3 regions of the Shewanella sp. MF05913 genome follow, and region 3 is predicted to be linked to each of the others. Evidence: predicted binding sites of a transcription regulator. Region 3 holds the regulator's gene; each other region holds the start of a gene.
What was found. Region 3 encodes LexA, which represses DNA repair genes until DNA is damaged. Its sites were predicted from a motif close to TACTGTATNNNNATACAGTA; they were not measured.

Region 1 (4,985 bases), on a different contig from region 3:
ATTTAATGAGTTACGATTTTACAGCCAGCATGGAGCAAACATTAGATGATGTCGCTCAAGGCAAGCTGGATTGGAAAAAAGTATTAGACGGTTTTTATGGCGACTTTACCAAGCAGTTATTGTTGGCCGAGTTAGATCCTGATGAAGGCGGTATGCGGCCAAATGAGATGGTACTAACAGAAGACATTAAATGTCCTACCTGTGGCCGCCCAATGGGGATCCGTACCGGTTCAACTGGGGTATTCTTAGGCTGTTCAGGTTATGCGCTACCACCAAAAGAGCGTTGTAAAACTACGCTTAACTTAACTCCTGGTGAAGAAGCTGTTAGCGATAATGAAGATGGTGAAACAGAAGCATTACGCGCTAAGCATCGTTGTGGCAAGTGTGGCACAGCAATGGACAGTTACCTCATTGATGAATCTCGTAAGTTACATGTCTGTGGTAATAATCCATCATGTGACGGTTACGAAGTTGAAGCGGGCCAGTTTAAAATTAAAGGCTATGAAGGCCCATTGATTGAATGCGATCGTTGCGGCAATGACATGGAACTTAAAAACGGCCGTTTTGGTAAGTATTTTGGTTGTACCAACAGTGAGTGTAAAAACACGCGTAAGTTGTTACGTAGCGGTGAAGCTGCGCCACCAAAAGAAGATCCTATTTTCTTACCAGAATTAAAATGTACTAAGTCAGATGCCCATTTTGTATTACGAGATGGTGCAGCAGGTATATTTTTAGCGGCGAGTACTTTCCCTAAATCTCGCGAAACTCGAGCGCCTTTAGTGGAAGAACTGGTTACTTATCGTGAGTTATTATGGCCTAAGTACGCCTACCTTGCCGATGCACCTGTTGAAGATGACGACGGCAACAAAGCCGCTGTTAAATTTAGCCGCAAAACCAAAGAGCAATACGTTGCCACGGAAGTAGACGGTAAAGCGACAGGTTGGTCTGCGAAATTTGTTAACGGTAAGTGGGTTAGCGAATCGGCGAAGAAAAAAGCTAAGAAGTAATCTGTACTTCAACGATAAAAGCGTTACCCTCGGGTAGCGCTTTTTTATGGGCGTTATTTAATGTATTACCATGACAACGGTTACCGTTATTATTTATTGGAATGGTATTTGGCATCGTTAGAGCGTCTAAGTTAGAGCGTCTAAATAGAGGTCGCTTCGATAACAATGAGCATAATTAACAATGAATAATTGGAATGTGGCGCCAATCTGTTGTGTACTGCGGTGTTAAAAATTCTCTGTGCATCGCCCATTTCTGTTGTGCTCCTTGTGCACCTAAAAATAGAGTGTTGCCTCCATAGCGGTGATTAATATTATCCATTACCTGCATCAATTGTGGTTTGGCTTTGCTGGCATTAAATAGGTCGAGTTGCTGGTGTTGACTATTCACCAAGTCGAGTAGTCCTACACCGACTTTATAATAATGCACACCAGGGCGGTAAAGCCGATGTATTACCGAGGATGCGGCATGAGTCATTTCGGCGCTGCAATGAGTAGCACAGGTAAAGTTAACATTGACTTTAAAGCTTTGCGGGTAACTATCGTGAGGTGAGTTATGGGCAAACAGCATCATCACCTTACACAATGATTGCTGCTTTCTGGCTTTAGCGGCCGCAATAGCGATATGCATGCATAACGCCTGGTGCAAGCTGTCAATATCGGTAATCCGTTCGCCGACGCTGCGGGTTGAGAATATTTGTTGTTTATCGGCCCTTGCTTCATCCCATTGCTTACACGCAACACCATTGAGTTCACGAATGGTGCGCTCTATTTCAATGCTAAATTGCTTGCGCATCATAGTGGGCGACGTGTTAGCCAGTTCCCAGGCAGTATGAATATTCATTACCGTTAACTTGGCTGCAGTTTTACGGCCAATCCCCCACACATCGCTAACTGACAATGAGGCCAATGTTGCTTGGCGAATTGCCTCGTTATCTATCACGCACACCCCTTTAGATGCAGACGTTAATTTAGCGGCTTTATTGGCGACTTTTGCAAGTGTCAGTGTTGAGCCGATACCCACACAAACAGGTAACCGCGTATATTGCCAAACCGTTTGTCGAATTCGTCTTGCGTGAGTGGCTAAGCACGGAATGGCTTGTTGGCAATGTTTAAAAGAAAGAAAGGATTCATCAATCGAGTAAATATGCTGCTCAGGGGCGAATCGGCCAATCACTTGCATCATTTTTGCCGACAAGTCTGCGTATAATTCATAGTTGCTGGATAGCACCACCACTTGATGTTGGCGGCAAAGATTGGCGATTTTAAAATAAGGCTGAAACTTGGGAATACCTAACTCAATTGCGAGGCGATTTGCTGCCACCACACAACCATCATTATTGGATAATACAATCACTGGACGATGACGCCATTCAGGTCTAAAGACTTGTTCTGCGCTGCAGTAATATGAAGTGGCATCAACTAACGCGAACATAAATTGATTGCCTCATCATGGCACCGTATTGAATAGATCACCGTACCTTCAATGCTAAAGTCATCATATTGATTAATCACTACATCGGCATAAGCATCGTTGGAAGACAGTAGTAATCTTCGTTTGAGGTCGATCATTTTGCACACGAACTCACCATTAAAGTTAGCGACAATCACTTGGCCATTCTTGACCGTACAACTGCGATCGACAATCACTAAGTCACCATCAAAAATACCAATACCTGTCATTGAGTCTCCCTGAACTTTACCGATAAACGTGGCACTTGGATGAGTAATGAGCAGTTCATCTAAGCTTAATGGCCGCTGTTTGTATTCCGCAGCAGGCGACTCAAAGCCGCTAATGCCGCCAGCTATGTAGATTGGGATCACTTTCATATCAGTACCAAGTCAACCTCAATAACACTGTATAAATAAACAGTATAATAGCAGCGAAACAGAAATGATCAAATATTCATTATGAAAGATTGCGGCGCGCGATGCTTGAGTTGGCTAATGAGCGTTAAAGATGGGATACAAAAAAGCCTCTTTACGAGGCTAATGAGATGATCAACAGATGGAAATGAGCAGTACTACCATTTCTTTTTAGGTTGAAACAGCATATCGATATCATCACCTTCTTTTTTAGGCTTAGGTGTACTCGGTTCGCTGCTGCGTTGTGCCCCCATGATTTCATCGAGCAATAGTTTGGCTTCATCGACCTTGCGCGCAATAAATGGATCATTTGGCGTTTGGGCTTTAATCGTGTGCAACGTATTTAATGCTTTTGTCACCATTTGTTTGCTTGAACCATATTGTTTCATAAAGCAGGCCGCACGGGCACGGCTAATCATTGATTCAACATTGATGCGTAGCTGTAAATTATCAATACGCATCTCTTCTTCAGCAAATACAGTGGGGTCAACTTTGCCTTTGTTGTGCTCAGCTCGCAAAATGGCTTTGAGTTTTTTAAGGGTTTTAACCAACTCTAAGACCTGTCTGTCATTGTCTGGTAAGCGAAAGTTTTCAATAGCTGGCACTTGGCTAGGAGAGTTTGATACTGTGGTTATTTGCGCTTTAATATCGCCAAGGCGACGTTCATAGTCCGATTTTAATTGACCAGAAGAATGGGGTACTGATTGCTCTAATGCATCTTGAATACGGCGGTATAACACGAGCATGATGTGGCTAGAGCAAGGAGCCATACCCGTGTTAGATAATACCGCATCGGTTTCGTCAATAATGGCGCGTTGACGCGATACTTCAATACGGCGTTCAGCTTCTGCGCGCTCTTTTTGTTGTTGGACGATACTAAAACCGATAATCAGTAATAGCAGTGCGCCGATAAGAATTAATACCAAAATTAAGGACATAAAGGTTCCATTTTATCTTTCATATCACATGGTGACAAAGCCAATAATAATGGCTAAAAAGTGATTTTGACGAACAGATAAATTAATCAAAAAATTTCATCAAAAGTAGCTTATATCTTAGCGTATGTCATTACGGCTGTCGTTGAATAATAAGTCGTTTTGTGGAGAAATTAATAAACTAAACAAACAAATCATTAACAGATTGTACATAAGAGCGCATTATCGGTTTTTTTTCTTGCTCGTTATTACTATATATATTACATTTCACATTTAGTATAACGTTTTGTCATAGTTGAACGATGGTTCTAATTATGCAAAAAACAAAATAGACTTTATTCTTATTCGCGTCATGTGTGGATAGGTGACGGTTAAATCAAGGATCACACCATGAAACTGCAGCAACTCAGATACATTGCAGAAGTCGTTAAACACAATCTTAATGTGTCATCGACAGCAGAAAACCTCTATACCTCACAGCCTGGTATCAGTAAGCAGGTGCGCATGCTTGAAGATGAGCTGGGGATTCAAATATTTGGTCGCAGTGGTAAGCATTTAACTCATGTTACGCCAGCAGGTCAGCAAGTTATTGATATTGCTAATGATATATTAAGCAAAGTCGACAGCATTAAAAAAGTATCTGAAGAGTACACCAAACCTAACCAAGGTGAGTTAAATATTGCCACTACGGATACTCAAGCACGTTATGCGCTGCCACAAATTATTCGTGAGTTTATTAAGCGTTATCCAAAAGTTAACTTGCATATGCATCAAGGCACGCCTTCGCAAATCAGCGAGCAAGCAGCAAGAGGCGATGCCGACTTTGCTATCGCCACAGAAGCCATGCATTTATATACCGATTTGATTATGTTGCCTTGTTATCACTGGAATCGCTCTATTGTGGTGACCCGCGATCATCCTTTGGCGACTCAATCGGGCAAGATCAGTATCGAAGATTTAGCCCAGCACCCATTAGTGACTTATGTATTTGGTTTCGATAAAGCCTCTGAAATTGAGAAATCATTTAAACGTGCAGATTTAGATCCTCGGGTGGTGTTCAGCGCAACCAGTGCCGACGTATTAAAAACCTATGTACGTTTGGGGTTAGGTGTGGGGGTGATTGCTTCTATGGCAATCGATCCAGCCGTCGATAACGATTTAGTCGCGATTGATGCGAGTC
Region 2 (4,985 bases), on a different contig from region 3:
TGCAATAAAATCACATTTGATACAACTAATCAACAATTGAAGTGCCGTAAGCGCAAAAGTTAATCAAATGTGATCTCCATTCCTGTTAACTAAAATGGACACTAAAAAATAAAAACATTTAAAAGCATAGGTTTATAAAACTTTTGTTTTATTTTGATAAATTAGGGAACTTAAAAATAAAAAACTTAACATCCTGTTTTGCAGACTGATTTTTTATGCTAGGGCTGATTTTCGAATGGTGTTGCAAGCAATGAAAATTTAACATTTATAACAATAGAGTTTGTCGACGAGTTGTTAACAATTACATTGAATATATAAAACAATGGAGATTTAGGTACTTTTCCGGGATGTATTTAGGTGAATAATCGACCTTAATGATGGTTTGTTCGACTCATACGAGTGATACATAAGGCTGCGGTATTGATGTTGCATATTTACATATAGAGTATGGGTGGCGCTTTGGGGTAAACATAAAATCGCATAATGTTTGCGATAGGAAAGTGTGACGAGGGTACAATGTCATATTACAAGTTTCGCCATTAATAAGTTTTAAATTAACGAGAGTTGATCATTGACTAGCGCATCAAATCGTTGCCCACACAACTGTAAAATAGGTTCAGCAATCGGCTGTATTTGTTTACTAATGTAATATTCGTAATCAATATTATTGGGTTCTGCTTCGACAGGTTGAGCGCCTGTTGTCGTCATCCAATACCTGATTTGATGCCCTTTCCTTGTTGCTTTAGATGTACCCTGTATTTGTGCCAATTGTTTTGCCGCTTTGACATGGGGAGATGATTTTGCAGTGTAGTCTTCAGCATGACGACGTAAACGTTTTTTAAAGATGAGCTCAGAGTCTCTTTCACCTTTTTTTAGCGCGTCTAACTCTTGACGAAGGTAATCGATAACATCCTCACCGTTGAAAAACATCTCGTATAAGTCAAATTGCATCTTACGGGCGATAGGGCTCCAATCACTTCTCACCTGCTCCATGCCTTTGAACGTCAATTTAAGCTTACTGTCCGCCCCTAATGAAGCACCGACATAACGTTTTTTACTGCCTTCTTCAGACCCTCTTAACGTCGGCATAATGAATTGATCAAAGTGAGTTTCAAATTCTAACTCTAGAAAACTGTCTAATTGATATTCAGTCTCACACCAATCACGCCAGCGTGTTGTTATGCTGGTTGCGAGTTGCAACCCCAAGGCATTAATGTCTTTAATCCCATGATTTTCGCCAAGCCAAACAAAAGTGGAGTCTGTATCACCATAGATAACTTGATAACCTGATTCTTCTATCCATTGCTTGGTCAATTTCATAATTTGATGACCGCGCATGGTAATTGAACTGGCTAACTTTGCATCATGGAATACACACCCTTTTGAGCCTAATACACCGTATAAAGAGTTCATGATAATTTTTATCGCTTGCGATAACGGCGCATTTTTTTCTATTTTTGCCATTTCTCTTTGCGCTGCTAGGCTGGCAACTAAACCGGGTAAAATTGCGTTATCTCGCGCAAAATGTGCACCTAAATAACCTGGCACGGTTGAAGTATTATCACCTTGTTCGGCCAAGCGTAAGCCTTCCACTAATCCTTTGGGGTCAATTAAGAAAGTACGAATTATTGATGGGTACAAACTTTTAAAATCTAAAACTAATACGTCGTTGTAATGACCAGGGATAGATGACATGACATAACCGCCGGGGCTTTCAAGCCCTTGACTGACAGGATGTGCTGGAGCAACAAATCCATTGCGATGTAAGTGAGGTAAATATAAATGATAAAATGCAGCGATTGATGCACCAACACGACCAAACTCTAAACCTGTTAATTTTGCTCGTTCAATCGCAAAGTCAATCAACTGGGTTTTTTCAAAAATATCCCATACTAATCGGCTGTCGGTGATGTTATAAAATGCTAGCGCATTTTTATCGGTGTTAAATAACGTGGTAATTTCTTGGCCGCGGTTTTCAACATGATCAATGGCTTTACCTTCATCGAGCAGATTTCTTGATACAAACTCTAATGAAAAACTATCAAATTGATAAAATGCCGCTTTTAACCAATCAATGCCGTCAAGCACCACGCGCCCTGGCAACGAGAGTGTTTCGGGCCTAAATTTATCCGCTACCTTCCAGCTTAACTCTGTGCCACCTCGGCCTATTAATAATGGGATATGATGTACAATGCAGCGACGATATAATAAAGCTAAATCAAAAGTGACCACTGCCCAACCAATAATAATGTCAGGGTCGTATTGCTCAAACCAGGCAATCAGATGATGGATAAGTTCGACCTCATCTTTCACCCACACAATAAAATCATGGCTATCATTTTGCGGCTCGCCAACCATAAACACACATTGGTATCGCTCGCCATATAACCCAACTGAATAGAGTTCGCCATCAAAGCTGCACTCAAAATCTAACGATATTACTGATAAACTAATCTCAACATCGGTTGGTTCAGCTACGGGTTTTCGCGCCCGTTCCAGTGACATTAATGGCAATAAGGTATCGTGATTTGTACTGTGATACTCCCCCACACATTCAATATCAAGGGCGATAAAACGCTCGATTAAATAACGCTGTTCGGGTCTAATATCGGCTTCAAATAGCGTAATGCCGACATCATTAGCCACCCTAGTCAGCCCTTTTAATTGGCTGTTAGATTTTAAATACAGCGCACAGACGGGTTCATGCGCAAAACTGGTTAACCCAATAGACTCTGCCTTGAGCGTAAAATCGACTTTGTGAGTTAACACATCCAAATCTTGCTGACGACAAAAACAAATCACCTCACTGTGATGCAACTCAACTAAAATTGGCCCATTTGCGGTTTTTAAATAATATTGCAACACCAGCTGACCCTGACGATATATCGCATGGCGAGTCAATACTCTGCCCTTCACTCGCGGCAATGCAGATATGCTTTGACGAGCATGGGTGGAATGTTTTAATTGCGGCTGTAAATGTTTCAATGTTATTTATTACTTCGTAGCATGCTAATTCACTGTTATTATGTACAGCATAATTCAGACCACGCAGAAATCATACATCTATGCTACCGGATACGATAAAAAGTCAAATTCGCACCATTTATAAAGAAATTGCTAATGCTATGCCGCAATTTCGTTCTCGTCGCGAACAAAACTACATGGTAGCTGAAATCTCAAAAACCTTAGCGGGTGAGTATGACAAAGATCGGCGGATTATTGTGGTTGAAGCAGGTACCGGGATTGGTAAGTCACTGTCGTATATTCTTGGCACCATTCCATTAGCATTAGCCAGTAAGAAAAAGGTCTGTATTGCCACTGCAACGGTTGCATTACAAGAACAGTTACTCCACAAAGATTTACCGTTTTTTTTACAACAATCTGGCGTTGACTTTAAATTTGGTCTAGTTAAAGGTCGGCAACGTTACGTGTGCTTGGCCAAACTTGAAGCCATGATAGGCAATCAAGACAGCTCACAAATGGCCATGTGGCAAACAAAGCCAGATCAAAGCCAAATAAATGAACTGCAAAAACTGCATCAAGATTTCCATCAAAAACGTTGGAATGGTGAAATTGACACCCTGCAACATCCCATCCCAGACTTTTTATGGCAGCAAATATGTTGTGACAAGCACAGTTGTCATCGACAAGTATCAGCACATCACAACTGTCCATTTCATAAAGCACGTGAAGATGTTGATACCTGGGATGTGCTTATTGCTAACCACAGTTTGCTTTTTGCAGACTTAGAATTAGGTGGTGGGGTTATTTTACCTGATCCAGAAGACATGTTTTATGTTATCGATGAGGCACACCATTTACCGATTGTGGCAAGAGATTTCTCCAGCGCACAAGCCACGTTACGCGGGGCTTGTGATTGGTTAGAAAAAGCCTCTAAAACCTGCTCTAAGCTGCAAAATCAGCTTAAAACAAATAACATTATTGCTCCTGTGCAAGCCATGCTTGATCACACAACCGATTTAACCAACTTATTAACTCAAGTCGCGCATTATTGCGATACCCAACCGCAATTATTTGCCAACCCAGAAAGCCGACTGCGCTTTGAGCACGGGCAATTACCACAAGCGCTATTAATTCAGGCAGAAAACTTAGCCACGGCCTCTGGCGCTGCTGTTAAACAGTTTAATAAAGTGGTGTCGGTGCTAAGTGAGGCAATAAAAGACGGTGAAGTGCCTAAGCATCAATCTGAAGGGTTATTGTCTGAAACAGGCTTTATTTTACAACGTTTAGATAATTTACATAAGCTGTGGAAAATGATGGCCAAAGAAGACAGTAAAAAAGGTGCACCAATGGCACGCTGGGCAGAGTTAATAACAGGTAAGCAGCAGGATTACTTATTTTGCTCATCGCCCATCGAAGTCGGTTTTATGCTCGAGTCTATGTTATGGCAAAAAGCGGCTGGCGTTGTATTGTGCAGTGCAACATTACGTGCACTTAATAATTTTAACCATTTTGCCCATCAAGTCGGATTAGGCATTAATGATGGCACTCGATTTTTAGCCTTGTTGTCGCCCTTTGATTACGAAAATAACGCCACGCTGTTTATTCCACAAATGGTTACAGAACCTACCGATGATAACTATACGGCCGAGATTGCTGAGCATATTGTTGCATTAGTGGATGGCGAAATGGCCACACTCGTATTATTTGCATCTTACTGGCAAATGGAAAAAGTGGTCGATTTGGTCGAGGGCAAAATAGCCAAAGATCAGTTATTTGTTCAAGGTGAAATTCCAAGACAACAAATTTTAGAAAAACATAAGCAGCGTTGTGATGATGGTTTACCCAGTATTATATTCGGCACCGGCAGTTTCTCCGAAGGTCTGGATTTACCGGGCGACTATTTAACCAACCTAATTATTACTAAACTGCCTTTTGCTGTACCAACATCACCGGTAGAACAAGCCCATGCGGAATACGTAAAAGTAAAAGGTGGTAATCCCTTTTTACAGCTGACAATTCCA
Region 3 (4,985 bases):
AGCGCCTTTAGATTTGCGGTGATAGATCATTGAGTAAATCATGATCCCAAACACCACTAGCCCAATAGCACAACAGATATATAAAATGGTCATGTGGAGGTCGTAAACCTTACCACTGATATCTGTTACGCCTTGAGTCATGTTGAGGGGCATTTCTGCAGCCCCAAGCGGAAGTGCTATCAGCACAACCAATAAACAATACCACCATTGCTTCACAAGACTTCTCCTCTGCTAATTGCAAATAGCAACTACAAAGAAGAGTCACACAGTAAGTCTCTGCTCTATGCAAACTCTTCGGTTCCCAAAAAAGTTTGATGACCTCAAAGTAACTTGGTGGTTGTAAACTGGCAGTTTACGCTTTTATTGTTAGCTGAACACCACACTTGTACCTACGACTGAACTAATCAAATTGTATTGACGTATTCCCATCGATGGCGGTGTTATCTGCCAAATTACGTCAAATAAAAGATAAAAAATGTTTCATCCTTGTTAACAACATTACTTGTAGATTAAACATTGATCAAGATCACTTTGTTCGCTAATTGGCTGAAAAAAGGTAAAAAAAAGCCCTGAATTGGATGCAGGGCTTGGTGTTGAAGGGTTCGTACTTAATGAAATGCTGAAAAATTACTTGTTGCAGAAGGCATTGTTGGATTAACGATTTGATGTTTTTCAGGTAAGTGAGTATTCACATCTTCAATTACCACACCTAAAGCACGTGCACTTTTGGCGACAATTTCTAAACGGCGACTGTCACGTGCATCGAGTGAACTCGTCCAGGTAATCACAGCGCTTGAAGTGCCACTGGTTAATGCTTTTTCCATTGCCCATAACGTTTCAACTTCATCTTTAGTGTGTACTAATAAGATCCGGTCCATTCTTACACCAGCACTTGCCAGCATGTGCTTATAACCAATATGCGGAGGACTAATGAGCACTATCCAGCGTCCTTGTCGGCTTAAGGTTGCTAACTGGCTGCACAGTTGCCCTAACTCAGACTCACCTTGAGTGACGGTTTGTAATGTTTGAATGGTTTGGTTGCCATACAATTCTGCTTCTGTTGAATCAGCCCATAAACCTGGGTGGCGTGGGGCAGTGCCCATTAGTTTGTTCATAACCAATCTCCATTACGGATAACGCCAACGGCAAGCCCTTCAATGGTGAGGCTTTGGCAACTTAAGTCTACTTTAATCGGGGTGTATGCTTCGTTTTCGGCATGTAGATAGACAACATTGCCTTTTTTCTCGAAACGTTTCACCGTGACGTCGTCTTCAACGCGGGCCACAACTACTTGGCCATTACGTGCTTGCTGCATTTTATGTACGGCAAGTAAATCGCCCTCTAAAATGCCAATGTCTTTCATACTGTCGCCACGTACTCGCAGTAAAAAATCGGCTGCGGGTTTAAACATGTTTGGGTCGACTTGATAATATTGCTCTACATGCTCTTGCGCTAAAATGGGTTCACCAGCAGCGACTTGGCCAATCAGCGGCAATCCTGTTTCTTGTTGTTCTTCATGAGGTAAGCGGATACCTCTTGAAGTGCCAGGCATGATTTCGATAAAGCCTTTTTTGGCGAGTGCTTTTAAATGCTCTTCGGCAGCATTTGCACTTTTAAAGCCAAGACGGTTCGCAATTTCAGCACGAGTCGGTGGCATACCTGTTTCGGCGATATTGTTTTTAATTAAGTCTAAAATTTCTGCTTGGCGCGGCGTTAACGGTCTCATGATGATTCCTGTCTTTTTATACAGTGACTGTCATTATATACAGTGTTTTTGTTCGCGCAAGTATTAACCAACCGTTTTTTGTTTTTTGTTACGGCATTGTTGCCTATCAGTATGTTTTATATCAGTTTCATTCTATATTTTAATTGAGTTGTTCAGTTCGGGACTGTTCACAAAGTAAAGATAAAACAGCCAGATAGTGTATCAAGGGTGGTTTCTGGTATCCTATGCAGCAATATTACAGTGGCTTATATTGCGAAAGTAACTATGTCAAAACCAAATTCAATATTTTTACGTGCATTAAAATGGGTACAGAAATCGATGGTTCAAACCATTGTTGTCCCGCATGACCCTTTTGATGATCTTAATTTAGATCCAAATAAACCATTGGTTTATGTCATGAAAACAGAGTCAATCAGTGATGCCGCTGCGCTAAGCGAAATCACTGAGGGCTTTGGAATGCCGAGTCCATATGACCCACTCATCGTTGATGGCTTAAAAGTGCCACGTATTGTGTGTTTGGAGGGGCGTAAGCCACTCTTTGGTAAACGCGAAAGTGGTGAAAAGTTTATCGATAGCTTCACCAGTTTATTGGCGCTTCATCGTCAACGTCCGGATTTGGATATTCAACTCGTGCCCGTGAGTTTGTACTGGGGGCGCACGCCTGGTAAAGAAGACGACAGCATGAAGGCGGCAGTGCTTGAGCGTGAAAGCCCAACGTGGTTACGTAAATGGCTAATGATTTTGTTTCTTGGTAGACATAACTTTGTCCAGTTCTCTAATGCATTATCTTTACGCTATATGGCAGATGAACATGGATTCGATAAAAGTATTGCCCACAAATTAACCCGTGTAGCTCGAGTGCATTTCAGTCGTCAACGTAAAGTGATGACGGGCCCGCAGCTGCCCAACAGACAAATGTTTTTTGCTTCGTTGCTTAAGTCGGATTCAATCAAAAAAGCGATTGAAGAAGAAGCCATTAACAAGAAAGTGTCACCTGAAAAAGCCCGTGAAACAGCCATTGAATATTTAGATGAAATTGCCACGGACTATTCAGACAGTTTAATCCGTATCGCTGAGCGCTTCCTTACTTGGCTGTGGAACAAGCTATACAGTGGTATCAATATCAAAGGCGCTGAACAAATCCGCCAATTACACCATGATGGTCATGAAATTGTATATGTGCCGTGTCATCGCAGCCATATGGATTACTTACTACTGTCGTATATTTTGTATTATCAGGGCATGGTGCCACCGCATATCGCTGCGGGAATTAACCTAAACTTTTGGCCAGCAGGCCCGATGTTCCGTCGTGGTGGCGCGTTCTTTATCCGCCGTAGCTTTAACGGCAACAAGCTATACACTGCTGTGTTTCGTGAGTATTTAGACCAACTGTTTGCTAAAGGTTATTCGGTTGAATACTTCACTGAAGGTGGCCGTTCTCGTACCGGACGTTTACTTGCCCCTAAAACAGGTATGTTAGCCATGACTATCAATAGTGTATTGCGCGGCATTGAGCGACCTGTAACGCTTGTGCCTGTGTACTTAGGTTATGACCATGTGATGGAAGTCGCCACTTATCACAAAGAGTTAAGCGGCAAGAAAAAGCAAAAAGAGTCAGTGTGGCAAGTGTTTGGTGCCATTCGTAAATTAGGTAATTTTGGCCAAGGTTATGTGAATTTTGGTGAGCCGATTAATCTACAAAACTTTTTAAATCAACAAGCTCCAGATTGGCGTGAAGAAGTGGCCAAAGACCCAGAGCAAAAACCGACTTGGTTTACGCCATCAGTTAACTTATTGGCTAACCGTGTGATGACTAATATTAACGGCGCTGCCGCCGCAAGTTCAGTGACATTAACGAGTTTAGTCTTGCTAGCTTCTGAGCGAAATGCATTAGAGCGCAGCTTGTTAGAACGTCAGTTAGATTTGTATTTAGCGATGCTGAAAACGGTACCTTATACAAATTACACTTCGGTTGCAGAAGGTAATGGTAAATCGATTGTTGATCATTGTTTATCACTGAATAAGTTTGTCAGCACTAAAGATGCCATTGGTGAAATTATTTCTGTTGATGAAAAAATTGCTATCACCATGAGCTACTACCGCAACAATATTATTCACGTCATGGCGATTCCGTCGTTAATTGCCAGTTGTTTAGTGCAATATGATATTTGTGACCGCGAAAAAATTCATGCCGTTGTGATGGATTTTTATCCGTTGCTAAAAGCTGAATTATTTATGGGTATTGACGATGTGCCACAGCATATCGACAGCCTTTTGGACTTTATGGTTGAACAAGGCTTACTCAGTGGCGAAGCTCATTTTGAAGTCACGCCTCGGTACACTGCGCAATTATTATTGTTAGCAGAAACTATCAGCGAAACGTTACAGCGTTATGCCATTATCTTTAACTTGTTAGCGATAAAGCCTGACTTAGAACGCTCAGAGCTTGAAACCGATAGTCACTTATTAGCACAGCGTTTAGGTGCATTGCATGGCATCACAGCGCCAGAGTTTTATGACAAAAAACTCTATAACACCTTAAGCGTTAAGCTAAAAGAACTGGGCTATTTATGCAGTGTTGAGCATCGGTCTGAAGTGATTAGAATTCGCGATTATGCAAACCAGTTATTGAGCTCATCAGTAAGACAAACCATTGTTGATAGTGTGCACGCGGAGCATGGACATTAATGGCCAACCATATGAATGCTGCAAAGCACCGTCCACAAGGGAAGTCTCTATTGGGCGGTGCGATGATTATTGCGGGCACCACGGTGGGGGCTGGCATGTTTTCATTGCCAGTTGTGGGTGCCGGAATGTGGTTTGGTTATTCAATTGCCATGCTATTAGGTGTCTGGTTTTGCATGTTAATGTCGGGGTTATTGCTGCTAGAAGCTAACTTGCATTTTGAACCCGGTGCCAGTTTCGATACGTTAACCCGTGAAACATTAGGTCAATTTTGGCGAGTCATTAATGGCGTATCCATTGCGTTTGTCTTGTACATTTTGACCTACGCTTATATTAGTGGTGGCAGCTCTATTGTTAATCATAGCTTGTCGGCACTTGGCGTAACCTTACCTCAAAGCGTTGCCGGTTTAGTGTTTGCGGCAGTGTTAGCGTTCATCGTATTGATTAGCACTAAAGCGGTTGATCGTATTACCACCATTATGCTCGGCGGTATGGTGATTACCTTCTTTTTAGCAATAGGTAATTTATTGATTGAAATCGACACCACTAAGTTAGTGTCACCAGACGGTGAAAG

Region 1: AC19MV_RS01275 (LexA family protein) is a predicted target of LexA. The motif match lies at 2,860-2,879, and genes of this name have one in related genera.
Region 2: dinG (ATP-dependent DNA helicase DinG) is a predicted target of LexA. The motif match lies at 3,016-3,035, and genes of this name have one in related genera.

The regions. Positions count from the first base shown of each region.
Region 1 is NZ_JCAYNT010000001.1:285,680-290,664, forward strand. Features, by position in the region: gene topA (type I DNA topoisomerase) at 1-1,007, shown strand, start outside; gene AC19MV_RS01270 (Y-family DNA polymerase) at 1,183-2,439, opposite strand; gene AC19MV_RS01275 (LexA family protein) at 2,427-2,834, opposite strand; gene AC19MV_RS01280 (hypothetical protein) at 3,029-3,808, opposite strand; gene cysB (HTH-type transcriptional regulator CysB) at 4,196-4,985, shown strand, end outside.
Region 2 is NZ_JCAYNT010000001.1:150,378-155,362, reverse strand. Features, by position in the region: gene AC19MV_RS00705 (DNA polymerase II) at 550-2,934, opposite strand; gene dinG (ATP-dependent DNA helicase DinG) at 3,066-4,985, shown strand, end outside.
Region 3 is NZ_JCAYNT010000004.1:179,652-184,636, reverse strand. Features, by position in the region: gene coxB (cytochrome c oxidase subunit II) at 1-216, opposite strand, end outside; gene AC19MV_RS07895 (cell division inhibitor SulA) at 609-1,115, opposite strand; gene lexA (transcriptional repressor LexA) at 1,112-1,726, opposite strand; gene plsB (glycerol-3-phosphate 1-O-acyltransferase PlsB) at 1,991-4,414, shown strand; gene mtr (tryptophan permease) at 4,414-4,985, shown strand, end outside.